2 regions of the Bradyrhizobium barranii subsp. barranii genome follow, and region 2 is predicted to be linked to the other one. Evidence: riboswitches for the same ligand, from Rfam matches in the RefSeq annotation. Region 2 holds a riboswitch; the other holds the start of a gene.
The links. Region 2 has a riboswitch for cobalamin ahead of metE (5-methyltetrahydropteroyltriglutamate--homocysteine S-methyltransferase). Riboswitches for the same ligand answer to the same signal wherever they lie in the genome.

Region 1: linked by a shared signal. The riboswitch ahead of J4G43_RS28765 (hypothetical protein) and the one ahead of metE (5-methyltetrahydropteroyltriglutamate--homocysteine S-methyltransferase) in region 2 are both predicted to bind cobalamin.

The regions. Positions count from the first base shown of each region.
Region 1 is NZ_CP086136.1:5,948,574-5,954,314, forward strand. Features, by position in the region: gene J4G43_RS28740 (DUF6925 family protein) at 1-83, opposite strand, end outside; gene J4G43_RS28745 (TonB-dependent receptor) at 101-337, opposite strand; one part of gene J4G43_RS28750 (IS3-like element ISRj2 family transposase) at 457-709, shown strand; one part of gene J4G43_RS28750 (IS3-like element ISRj2 family transposase) at 709-1,586, shown strand; gene J4G43_RS28755 (TonB-dependent receptor plug domain-containing protein) at 1,690-2,169, opposite strand; partial or broken gene J4G43_RS55145 (hypothetical protein) at 3,002-3,121, opposite strand; gene J4G43_RS28765 (hypothetical protein) at 3,085-3,585, opposite strand; cobalamin riboswitch at 3,700-3,913, opposite strand; gene J4G43_RS28770 (hypothetical protein) at 3,989-4,210, opposite strand; gene J4G43_RS28775 (hypothetical protein) at 4,340-4,597, opposite strand; gene J4G43_RS28780 (hypothetical protein) at 4,700-4,912, opposite strand; gene J4G43_RS28785 (hypothetical protein) at 5,065-5,241, opposite strand; gene J4G43_RS28790 (adenylate/guanylate cyclase domain-containing protein) at 5,368-5,741, opposite strand, start outside.
Region 2 is NZ_CP086136.1:8,910,158-8,915,898, forward strand. Features, by position in the region: gene metE (5-methyltetrahydropteroyltriglutamate--homocysteine S-methyltransferase) at 1-2,146, opposite strand, end outside; cobalamin riboswitch at 2,248-2,449, opposite strand; gene J4G43_RS43480 (nodulate formation efficiency C protein) at 3,449-4,174, shown strand; gene J4G43_RS55495 (hypothetical protein) at 4,827-4,958, opposite strand; gene J4G43_RS43485 (thermonuclease family protein) at 5,298-5,741, shown strand, end outside.

The DNA.
Region 1 (5,741 bases), 3.0 Mb from region 2:
CCGAACGTGCCGACGCTCCAGCCGGCCTCAGCGTCGGCAAGCTGGCTTGCGATCAGGTCCATGAGCGGATCGGCCGTCGTCATGAGGCTTCTCTCTCTCGCTATCTGGCGTCGTAATTCGCCAGGCGAATGCCGCCATAGACGCCCAGTCCCGGCTGCAGAAAGCCAGTCGGATTTTGATAGTGCACATTGGCGAGATTATCGACCCGGCCGAACACCTTCACCTGGTCGGTGACCAGATATTCGGCTGCGACGTTGACGACAGTGTAGGCCGGAGCCAGCAGACGCAGAATGCTGAAGTCGCGGTTACCATCGACGAAACTCCCGACGTGCAACACGGTTGCGGAAAGTGTCAGCGGATCGATCGGAAGAGCTGGCCCCGCAAATTCGGACAGTAGCTTGAGTGGATTTTCTGCCTGACAGCGGCGAGGATTCTTGCTGCGAATCAGGAGCGAAGATGACGAAGAAGAGCCGCCGGACGCATTCTCCGGCATTCAAGGCGAAGGTTGCTTTGGCTGCGGTCAAAGGCGACAAGACACTGGCGGAGCTGGCGCAACTGTTTGATGTTCATCCGAACCAGATCACGATCTGGAAAAACCAGCTCCTGGAAGGCGCCGCCGGCGTGTTTGGGCATGACAAGACATCGGCCGAGACGCCGGTCGATTTGAAGGCGTTACATGCCAAGATCGGCGAGCTGGCGTTGGAAAACGATTTTTTGTCCGGCGCGCTCACCAAGGCGGGCCTGCTGAGCGCAAAGCGATGATCGACCGCGATCATGATCTTTCTATCGTGCGCCAGGCGAAGGTCCTGAAGCTGGCTCGCAGCACGGTCTACTATGAACCTCGGCCAGTTTCGGCCGAGGACCTTGCCTTGATGCGTCGGCTCGATGAGCTGCATCTCGATTATCCCTTCGCGGGAGCGCGTATGCTGCGATCGTTGCTGCGGCGGGAGGGCGTATACGCCGGTCGCCGCCACATCGCGACGCTGATGAAGCGCATGGGGATCGAGGCGGTCTATCGTCGCCCGAACACGAGCAAGCCGGCTCCGGGTCACAAGATCTACCCGTACCTGTTGCGCGGATTGAAGATCGAGCGGCCCGACCATGCGTGGGCAATGGACATCACCTACATTCCGATGCGGCGTGGCTTCGTCTATCTCGCGGCGGTCGTCGATGTGTTCAGCCGACGGGTCCTGGCCCATCGCGTCTCGATCACAATGGAGGCGGCCTTCTGCGTCGAAGCGGTCCAGGAGGCGTTGGCGAAGCACGGCAGGCCCGAGATTTTCAACACGGATCAGGGCAGCCAGTTCACCAGCCTCGAGTTCACCGATGTGCTGCTGGACGCGAAGATCGCCATCAGCATGGACGGCAAGGGCGCCTGGCGCGACAACGTGTTTGTCGAGCGGCTCTGGCGCACGGTCAAATACGAAGAAGTATATCTCCGCGCCTACGACAGCGTGTCCGAGGCGCGAGCGTCAATTGCCAAGTATCTGGCCTTCTACAATCAGGGACGCCCTCACTCGAGCCTTGACGGGCGCACGCCCGACGAGGCTTACTTCGGCACGCAAGCTATGGTGATGGCCGCATGACCGTCGCCGACGGTTTTGTCGTCGCTCTGGTCGGGCTACGCCCTCCCGACGCAACGACAAAACCGTAAAGCCCCGCGTTCAGCATAACCCGGCAGGAATCCACTTAAATCCAGCGGGGCGCTGTCCAAACAACCGGGGCCAGCTCTGGATTCCAGATGACATTTGCGCTCCACTTCTCCTTCGGACGCCTCAGGAGCTCCAGTCCTGCCGTCGCATCGACCGCGCGGGTAAAAGTGTAGTCGGCACGAACGCGAAGCCGGTCGGTGATCGCAGCCGCGACGAAGCTCTCCGTGCCCTCCGTGATCGCCTTGCCGATATTGGTGTTGGTGCTCGTGAATGTCAGGGGATCGAACGTGCTCTGGATCAGGTCCGTGATGTTGTTGCGGAAGTAGGTCGACCCGAAGCGAACGCGATCGCCAAACAAGGGTTGCTCGAAGCCGGCGTCGTATCCGACGCTTTCCTCGGGCTTGAGGTTGGGATTTGCAAAGAAGAAGAACGCGGGAAAGCTGACGTAAAGCTGGTTGAGCGTTGGCGCCTTGAACCCCGTGCCGTAGCTTCCCTTGAACTTCGTATCCGTGACCAGGCACGATCACGGCAGACGCCAGACGAAAGGTCGGATGCTCTCCAAACCGCTCGTTGTCGTCCTGCCGGACGTTGGCCGTGAAGAAGATGCGATCCCGGAACTGGGACTGCAGCTCCATATATCCGGCCTTGTTGACGTTTTGCGCCGAGACCGTCGCCGTTTGCAGTGTTTCGGTCTCATGTTCCGCGCCAATGATGACATTGTTGTTGGGCGCGAGCTGGGTCGTGGTGTGCCAATCATACTTGACGCGATCGCCGGTCGTGATCGTGGGCATCACGTCGCCGGGCGAGATGTTGTAGTTCCAGTGATTGGTGTAGTTGACGCCGAAATAGCTTTTCATCCGGTCGTCGAGAGCGGACCAGACCGCCTCCCCGCGCGTGAAGAGCTGGTGCACCGTCTGCGTGCTTTGCGCGGCCGCGGGAAAGCTCGCGGATGTGACGGGATCGAAGGTGTCTCCGGTAAAGCGCAGGGTGGCGTCGGTGTACCGCGCCACGCCGTTGAGCGTCAGGTTTTCGCTCAATTCGGCGCCAAGCTTCGTCGAATAGGTCATGTTGTCGTAATAGTTGCCGATCGCCTTCTGCCCCGGCGGCAGCAATTCGACCGGTGTCACCGGCACGTCGTTCGCGTGGAAATGCGCGACGTTGAAGGCATAGTTGAAGTGGTCCTGTGAACCGCTCAGACCTGCGGTCTGGTTGAACGTTCCGAACGAGCCTCCCTCGACCGAGCCGGTCGCGCGGGCGGGACCGTCACCCTTCTTCGTCACGATGGAGATCACGCCCCCCAGCGCGTCTGCGCCGTAGAGACCGCCCTGCGGACCGCGCAGGACTTCGATCTGCTGAATGTCGGAGGTGAGCAACTGGCCGAAATCAAACGAACGGTTCGGGTTGCTGGGATCGCTGACGTCGATGCCGTCGATCAGGACCTTGGTGTGGTTGGAATTCGTTCCGCGCATGAAGATCGACGTCTGTCCGCCGGGGCCGCCGGCTGCACGAGGTTGAGGCCAGGAACCGCGCTCAGCGCATCGGATGCGGTCCGGCGCTGATCGCGCTCCATGTCTCTGGCGGTCAGAACCGTCACCGAGCTCGCAACCAGATTGGTCGGAGTGACAACGCCCGTCGGACTGACGACGACCGTCGGAAACAGGTTGGCCGCGGATACCCCGGCAACCGGGGGCGAGGCCGGCACCAGCCCGGGTTTCGGCAGCCGAGCGACGCGCTGCCGCTCGGGCTTGTCCGGCGCAAGCCGCACGACTTGCGGCTTGGCCGCACGCTCGGTCGGCGCGACCTCGACCGGCGGCAGCAGATCGGGCGATGCCGACTGCTGGGCCTGGGCCATGGTCAGATCGAGCGAATACAGGGAAACGAACGCGACAACGCCGGCGCGGAAGCGCCTGGCGGCAAAGACAATACGGGACACTCTTGTAACCTCGGTATGACGTCAGTGGCACGTCACAGCGAACGAGGTTTCACGGCGGAGCGTTCGATTGCTTCGGTGAAGCTAATGTCTGTACTCCCCGACCGACATCTTCGCGTGTGACCACGGCTGACGGCAGGTCTCCTGGCTCGCGGGTCGTTACCTTACGTCGCCTTCCCAGGACCGAGATTCCCAGTGGCATATGACGAAAGATTCACCGCTTACAGTTGCGGGGGCAGCCGTGGCGTTGAGAATATCCCGGTATCGGGAAAACCTCGCACCACGTTCCCTTTTGATCTCCGTGAGGAGAACCGTCACCGGCCAATCTACGGGGCGGGCAAGCGGAGAGTCAATCGGCCGGTTGCATGACGGGCAAAGCACCGCACCGGAGATTGAGCCGGCGCAATCAGGCCGGCTCCCGCTCCGAACGCGTCCTGATCACCGCCCGCTCGCCGGCATCGACGAGCTGGCCGATGCCGGTGCGGCCCGTGAGCGCGCAGCGGATGATGTTCTCGGCAACGGACCTGCGAAAGCAATGGTCCTCTCCGACCGGGCGATTGCGGCAGACCCGATCCAGCGCCAGCTTCATGTTGATCCGGGTGCGGGTGTCGAAATACTCGCTGATCATTTCGCAGGGCCTCGGTGCGTTGATGTCGGAGCGGAAACGCGTCGGCGTAGGCCGGGTTCCAAAAACGGACCGCGCAAGGTGTTGCGCAGAGCTGACTGCGCCCGATCTCTTGGTCCTGTGACGGGCGGGTTACGCCCGCCCTCTTGGCCGCTGGGCCTGAGCCCAAGCCGCGGTGACATCGCGCAGCGGGGCGTCGATGCGCCGGATCGGGGTCAGCTCACCGGAGGCCGAGATGATGGCTGTCTCCTCGCGGCGACAGCGCGGGCATACGAAGCGGACCTCGTGCGGCGACGCCGACCAGCTCGAACGTTTGACGTTGGCCGCCATCGGCCATGCATCGCAATGCGAGCACGACACCAGGAACCGACCGGGATCGAGCATACCCATTCCATAGGACTCCGCGTCCTGCCTGCCCCTTCAATGACTAACCCATGTGAATCGTTCCGGTGCCCGAGCACCCTCAGCGCTAGCTCCAGCCAGCGCCGCCGCTCAGTGGGCACCCTTGAGGGTGCATGACGTGGTGCAGGTGACGGTGTTGCCGTGGTCGCACGCCTTGCAGGCGGCAACGCACTGGTTCATGTCGCGGGGATTGTAGGAGCTGTAGTTCCGCATCGCACAGACCGGGGTCGAGCCGGTGATGTCCTGCTCCTGATTGCAGGCGGCCGTCATGAGCGCGAAGATGAGGACTGCGAGAAGGCGCATGGGATTGCCCTGGTGAGGAGCGGCAAAGCGACGTCAGCGAGATGCGCTGCACCGCAACGGACCTCGGCATTCCCAATGCGAGCAATCATGATCGCGACGCTCGCATCCTCAAAGGAGGCGCGCCAAACATTAAGAACGGATTGCAGGCGGCGTCAGGCCGCGGCCTTGGTCGCGATCGCCTTCCGCATATCCACCGCCAGCTGACGATACTGCTCCGAGAGTCTCAGATAGAACTCGCGCTTGGTGCTGTCGGTGGCGAGCTTGGCAATCAGCTCGCATTCGGCGGTGAGCGTCTCGAACCGTTCCAGCCTGTCATGAAGTTCTGTCATCGGCGTGTCCCCATCAAACGCCACAAGGGACGTCAAACCTAAGCCTGAGAAATAGGTCACGGCGAACATCGTTATCGAGTAGAAACGTTTTTTCCAGCAAGGGCGGTGCAAGCCCAGCAAGAACGGCTATTTCTGCTCCAGCCGCCAGGCACCATCCCAAGCTGCGTCCGGCGGATTGGCCTCGAACTGCGCGATGCGGCCGAGCAGCGTGCGCGAGGGGCCGTCGCCGGGCACCGCTTCGAGCGCTGCATTGAACGCGGCGCGAGCCTCGTCGAAGCGCTGCGCGCGGTAGGCGGCGAGGCCTTCGGCGTAGCGCGCGCGCAAGCTCTCCTGCGGGACGCTGAGCCCGTGCGCCTTGCTCATCACCTCGAAAATGGCCTGCGATGCGCTTTGGCCGGCCACCGCCAGACGATCGATCTCGCGCAGCTCGAGGTTCGAGCCGATCGCGTCCGCCGTCGCCTGCGCGATCAGGATCCGCGTGCCGTAGATCTTGTTGACCA
Region 2 (5,741 bases):
GAATGTCGTACACGCCCGGTCCGATTTGATTTGGATATTCGTACTTCCTGAACGCATCCAGTAGCTCCATTTTCGATCGCGACGTCTCGATTGAAATGACATCCGCATCCATTGCAGCGATCGCACCGATGATGTCGTTAAACTCTGAGTAGCACATATGTGTATGGATTTGCGTTTGATCGGTAACGCCCGATGAGCAGAGGCGGAAGCAATCTCCGGCCCAATCGAGATATGCCTTCCAGTCCGACCGGCACAATGGCAATCCTTCGCGGAGTGCAGCTTCGTCGATCTGTATTATGGCTGCACCGGCATTCTCGAGATCGCGGACTTCATCGCGCATCGCGAGCGCAAGCTGACGGCAGACCTCGCTTCTAGGAATATCATCGCGAACAAACGACCAGTTCAGGATCGTCACCGGTCCGGTCAACATCGCCTTCATCGGCTTACCAGTTAGTGATTGCGCGTAGCGCCACCATTCCACGGTGATCGGCTTCGGCCGCACTACATCGCCAAACAGGATCGGGGGCCTAACGCAGCGCGAACCATAGGACTGAACCCATCCGTTCCTTGTAAATGCGAAGCCGGCGAGTTGCTCGCTGAAGTACTGCACCATGTCATTACGCTCGAATTCGCCATGCACGAGGACGTCAAGACCGATGTCCTCCTGCCAACGTACGGCGCGGGCTATCTCCTCTTTGAGGAACCTGTCGTATTGCTCCTCGCTCATCGCACCTCGCGCATGCGCCGCGCGAGCATTTCGCACCGCTGCGGTCTGCGGAAACGATCCTATCGTCGTGGTAGGAAAAGCCGGCAGTCCAAAGCGTTCCCTTTGGATCTCGGAACGACGGGCAAACGGGGTGGCGCGCTGGCGCATCGTCTGATCGATCGCCCTCATTCGGACAGCGACGTTGGCATTATGGATCTTCGGCGAGGTCCGGCGGGCAGTCGCGGCGCATTCCGACTCGGCAAGAGCTAGCCCAACATTCTGGTCGCCTGCGAGTACCCGCGCCAGGATCGCAAGCTCACGCATCTTCTGAACCGAGAAAGCAAGCCAGCTCTTGACGTCGGACGCGAGCCCGGTCTCGAGTTCAACATCGACCGGCACGTGAAGCAGCGAGCAGGACGGAGCGAGCTGTACACGGTGCCTGCCAAGCTTCGCAATCGAGGGCTTCAGCCGCTGACGGAGCGACGGCAAGTTCGACCGCCACACATTGCGGCCGTCGATGACACCGAGCGACATGACGAGATCACTTCGGCCGTCAGCAATGATCTGATCCAATAGTTCTGGCGCTCGAACCAAATCGACGTGCAGACCGGAAATTGGCAGGCTCAAGGCAGTATCCAGATTGTCGCCTAGGGCGCCGAAATAGCTCGCAAGCATGATCTTGATAGCGGGTCCCTCCTTTGCGAACCGGTTATAGGCGTGCAGCAACGATTGTCGCGCCGCCTCATCCAGATCAAGGACCAGGCAGGGCTCATCAAACTGAACCCAACTTGCCCCTCGTTTGGCTAATTCATGCAGAAGGTCGATATAGACAGGTATCAGATCATCGAGGAGAGAGAGGGGCTGGAACGCGCTATCGGTACTCTTGCCGAGCTTTAAAAATGTGACCGGCCCGATCAGGACAGGGCGGGTCTGAAAGCCAAGAGCCCTGGCTTCCTCATACTCTTCGACGGGTTTGCGAGAGCACAGTCTGAACGCCTGTCCCCGGTAAAACTCGGGAACCATGTAGTGGTAGTTGGTATCGAACCACTTGGTCATTTCCTGCGCGGGCACGCCAGATCCCCGCGTACTCTGGTCGCAACTCGCATCCTGATCGCCGCATTGCGATCCGCGGGCCATGGCGAAGTACGTCTGGAGCGAAACGGATTCTCCGCTCGAGGCGTAGATCTCCGGGATGGCGCCAACCATGACACTTGTATCAAGCACCTGATCATACAGCGAGAAGTCGTTTGACGGAATGATCGTGACGCCGAGCGATTTTTGACGAGCCCAGTTCGCTGCGCGTAGGCCGGATGCGTCTTCGTACAACTGCTGTTCACTAATCTTTCCAGACCAGTAGCTTTCTAGAGCGAGCTTGAGCTCACGCCTTGGGCCGATGCGTGGCGTTCCGAGCGTAGCAACTGGAAGAGAGAGAGGAGACATCGCGTTAACCCCTGTTGGGGACAAAGGCCATGGCGGACGCAGGCAGGAGAAGTCGCGCGTGCGACGGCTGCTTGGCGTACCACCGAGACACCCCGCCCGTGGACCAATATATTGTCGGGGCCGGTCTCCTGGCTTGCTGGTCATCGCTGCTGTCCGGCCTTCCCGAAGCCGTGCAGGCTTCAGTGACATCGTTGGACAGCGGCTCGCCACTTACAGTTGCGGGGGCAGCGCCGGCATTTGCACCGGCTTCCCTCTTAGCTCCGGATCAATGGGAACCGGAGAACCTCGACGACTTGGATTATCGGCACGAGAACTCTTCCGTCAACCTCTCAGATTATGTGCAAGCTAATCTGCGACATCTGCTAGCCGAATGACCGTGCATCTCTGTGACTTACCACCATCCAGAAACATTCTCTAATCAGAGATGTCATAATCAGACATATCCTTCTCAGATACCGGAATAGCATCCGGAGCTGGAGCCGCACGCTAGATCGATGAAAGGGACAGAAGCAGCCTTCCGGCGGGAGTACCGACGTTTCTATCAGAATGCTTTCGATGCGGCCTTGCGATTTCCAGAGTTTCGCCCAGCACCTCGGCTAGCCAGCTATTCTCTCAACTAAAGGATCTGCAGCGAATAGGCCAAGGCACGTGGCGGAATTTAGCAACATACGAGGCGAGGGGTTGATTTGCGTGCCACCCAGACTTCAAAGCCGGGATCAAGCCGGCTTGGTGCCGCTGGCAATCATGCAGCTCGAACGCCGGCGGCACGATAGCGAACCACACAGCTCAATAGCGGCAAACGCACTTCCGTCCATCAGGCATCCGGCATCGAGGCGTTCAACTCTTCTGCTAAATATCCGGTGCGGGACAAGGATGCACAAGCTGCGGCGGATACACTGAATAGGAACACCGAAAACGTGCAAAGGTCAGAAAGTCGACAAGAGCGACACAAACTCTGTGAAAATTTCCGCCTATTGCCTGGCACGAAGAATGCAGACCCTCGGCATGCCCAGTCTCCTCCTGCTGGGCAGGTCCAGCTCAGCCAATTGACGCAGTCGCTGTCGGGGAAGTTAGCTGCGCATGACATACAGGGAGCGCCTGATCGCGCGGGACAGCCAGCGGGTGCCACGTCGCATCCCCGTAAACTTCTTGCGATGGCTCATAGCAGGTTCGAGGTTGCCTGCTTTACAAGATGTTTGGATGAAACGCGATAGGCCGAGGGTTATGAAGAGAATGTCTGGAAGACCCGCGCTATGGCTTTGCTTGGTCGGATTTTTAATCTGCCTCGCCTGGCCGGCTGCCATGAGCAACAATATTCGGGCCAGCGACAGCCCCCTTGTCGAACGATTGAAGTCAACTTGGCGAGCGCAAGATGGTGAGACGATAGAACAAATTATCTCCAATGTCTCGAAGGTGGCACAGTTCGTGCCTCAAATGTGGGGCGTTATTGAACTTGGCCAAAACGACTTTATTTTCGTTTCGTGGACCAGACACCGGGACAACAAATCGGACGAACAGTACGTTATCACCTGGAAGATCGCCCTCGACGGCACGTTTGAACTTGCGTCGACTTATGCGAAGCCGATGGAATTGGGCTGGCGCGCCCTGGCGCTCTCCCTGATCGCCAGTGAAGTCGCAGATGGCGAAAGGGACGCAAATCTTCGCTTTCTGCATGATCCGGCCAACTTCAACTTCGTGGCCACCCCGCAAGGCCGGCTCGGCGATCTTCTGCGGCAGGGCCGCTGTACTATCATTGAACCAGTTGGAGTGGACTACTTACCGAAGCGGAATGGCAAACCGGCCGAGACGGGTGACGTGTGGCGCGTTCTGCTCTTGGTGAATTGTAGTATCCAAGGACCACGTTATTTTGCACACAACGGGGTCATCACTTTCGAAAAGAGAGAAGGACAGGATTGGGAGCCACAATCCTCCTTTGCCAAGCGCATCGCGAAATTTGCCCCTGGCTCCTGGTTCCAACGCACCGAGCCAAATGAAGAGGAAGACTTAGGAGAGCGAAGGCCCGAGTAAACTGCCGCAGAGCAACATCGCGCCGCAGTTCCTCCATGGCCCAGTGCCTCGGACCGACTGCAAGACATACGCGCTCGGCACTTGCTTTGTTTTAGCTTCCGCAACGGTCCGGGTGCCTTTCTCGCAGCAGTCCGGCCCGTCGCAAGAAGGTCGGCCGCGCGATTGCGTTTGTTCCGCCTAGTGTCAGCGGCGCGCACGAGCTTGCGAGATGTGGTTTTCCCGCCTTCACTCCAGCCGGTGTGAGGACACCACTGTGCGTGAGTATAGCAACGTCGAAGGCACCAGGAACTGGGTGTGAGACGAAACCGGCGAGGAAGTTACCGGGAGACGTTCACCGGTAGCGACCCGGCATACCGCTGAGCGCTTGCGCATTTCCGAGCGCGCAGGCCGGGAAGCTCAGGGGCCGTACGCAAGAAAACGTCGAGGACCAGACTGGCTCGACCCTAGCTTAGCTGGCACCCATTCGTCTGCATGTCATCGATCCAGATTTCGAAGCATGGAAAACGCCTGTTTAACTCTGCTCCACCTGCCCAGGTCGACATCAACGATCAATCTTGCCGGGCGTAAGAAGGTTAAGTTATGCGCGGGCGTCTACCCTGAACTCCATTGCGTCTTCTTCTAAATCGGTCAGAGAAAGCCAGACCGATCTTTTTCACATCTTTTCGTGTGAAGTGCGAAATTTCATTGCAGAACCGTTGGCAGCGGCCATTTTGCCGATGGAAACCGTCGCCAACCAGAAAGGTTGATGCTCCACGCCTGACTCCAGCGCGAGCCAGCGCTTCATCGTCGGCCACTTTTTTTTGCAAAGACAACGTTCCGGGGTTCGGGTTTGTTCAGCATCGCCAGTTCGGCGCCGCCCGCGAGGATCTCCCCTCAGGTGGAGAGAGTAAAGCGCGGTCCTAGTGAGAGAGCCGCTGATGCTCGAAGAATAGCGCCGCACGCCCCAAAGAAATCACTTGATCCTTACGCAGCGTCAGGCCGTAGGTTCGCGTTCCGGCGAAGCCCTCATAAAGCGCGTCGGAAATGCCGGCGGAATAACGGACGTAACGCTGTCAAGCAGTCGAATGTATCGGCACCGTGTCGTGCGTGAAACGTGGATCAGGAGCGAAAGGTTGTTGTCGGGATGAAGAACCGCGGAATTATGTTCGCATTGCTCGCTCTCGTCACATCTCCGGTCTGCGCCGCGACGTTCAGCGGTGCTCCGCGCATCCTCGACGGCAATACGATCGAGATCGACAAAACCAACGTTCGGCTCTCAGGCATCGAAGCTCCTGAGACGGACCAGATTTGTCTCGACGCCAAGGGCCGGAAATGGGCCTGCGGCGTAGCTGCTCGCGACGAGCTTATCAAGCATTCAAATGGGCGAACCTGGGATTGTCATACCCAGAGAGTCGATGAGTACAGACGAGCCCTCGGTAACTGCTTCATCGAAGGCGAGAATGTGAACGTCTGGATGGTACGCTCGGGCTGGGCACTATCGGCTGCTCCATCTCACGCTGTCTATGAGTTGGCGGCAAGCACAGCCCATACGGGACTGTGGTCGGGAGCGTTCATCGCTCCCTGGGAC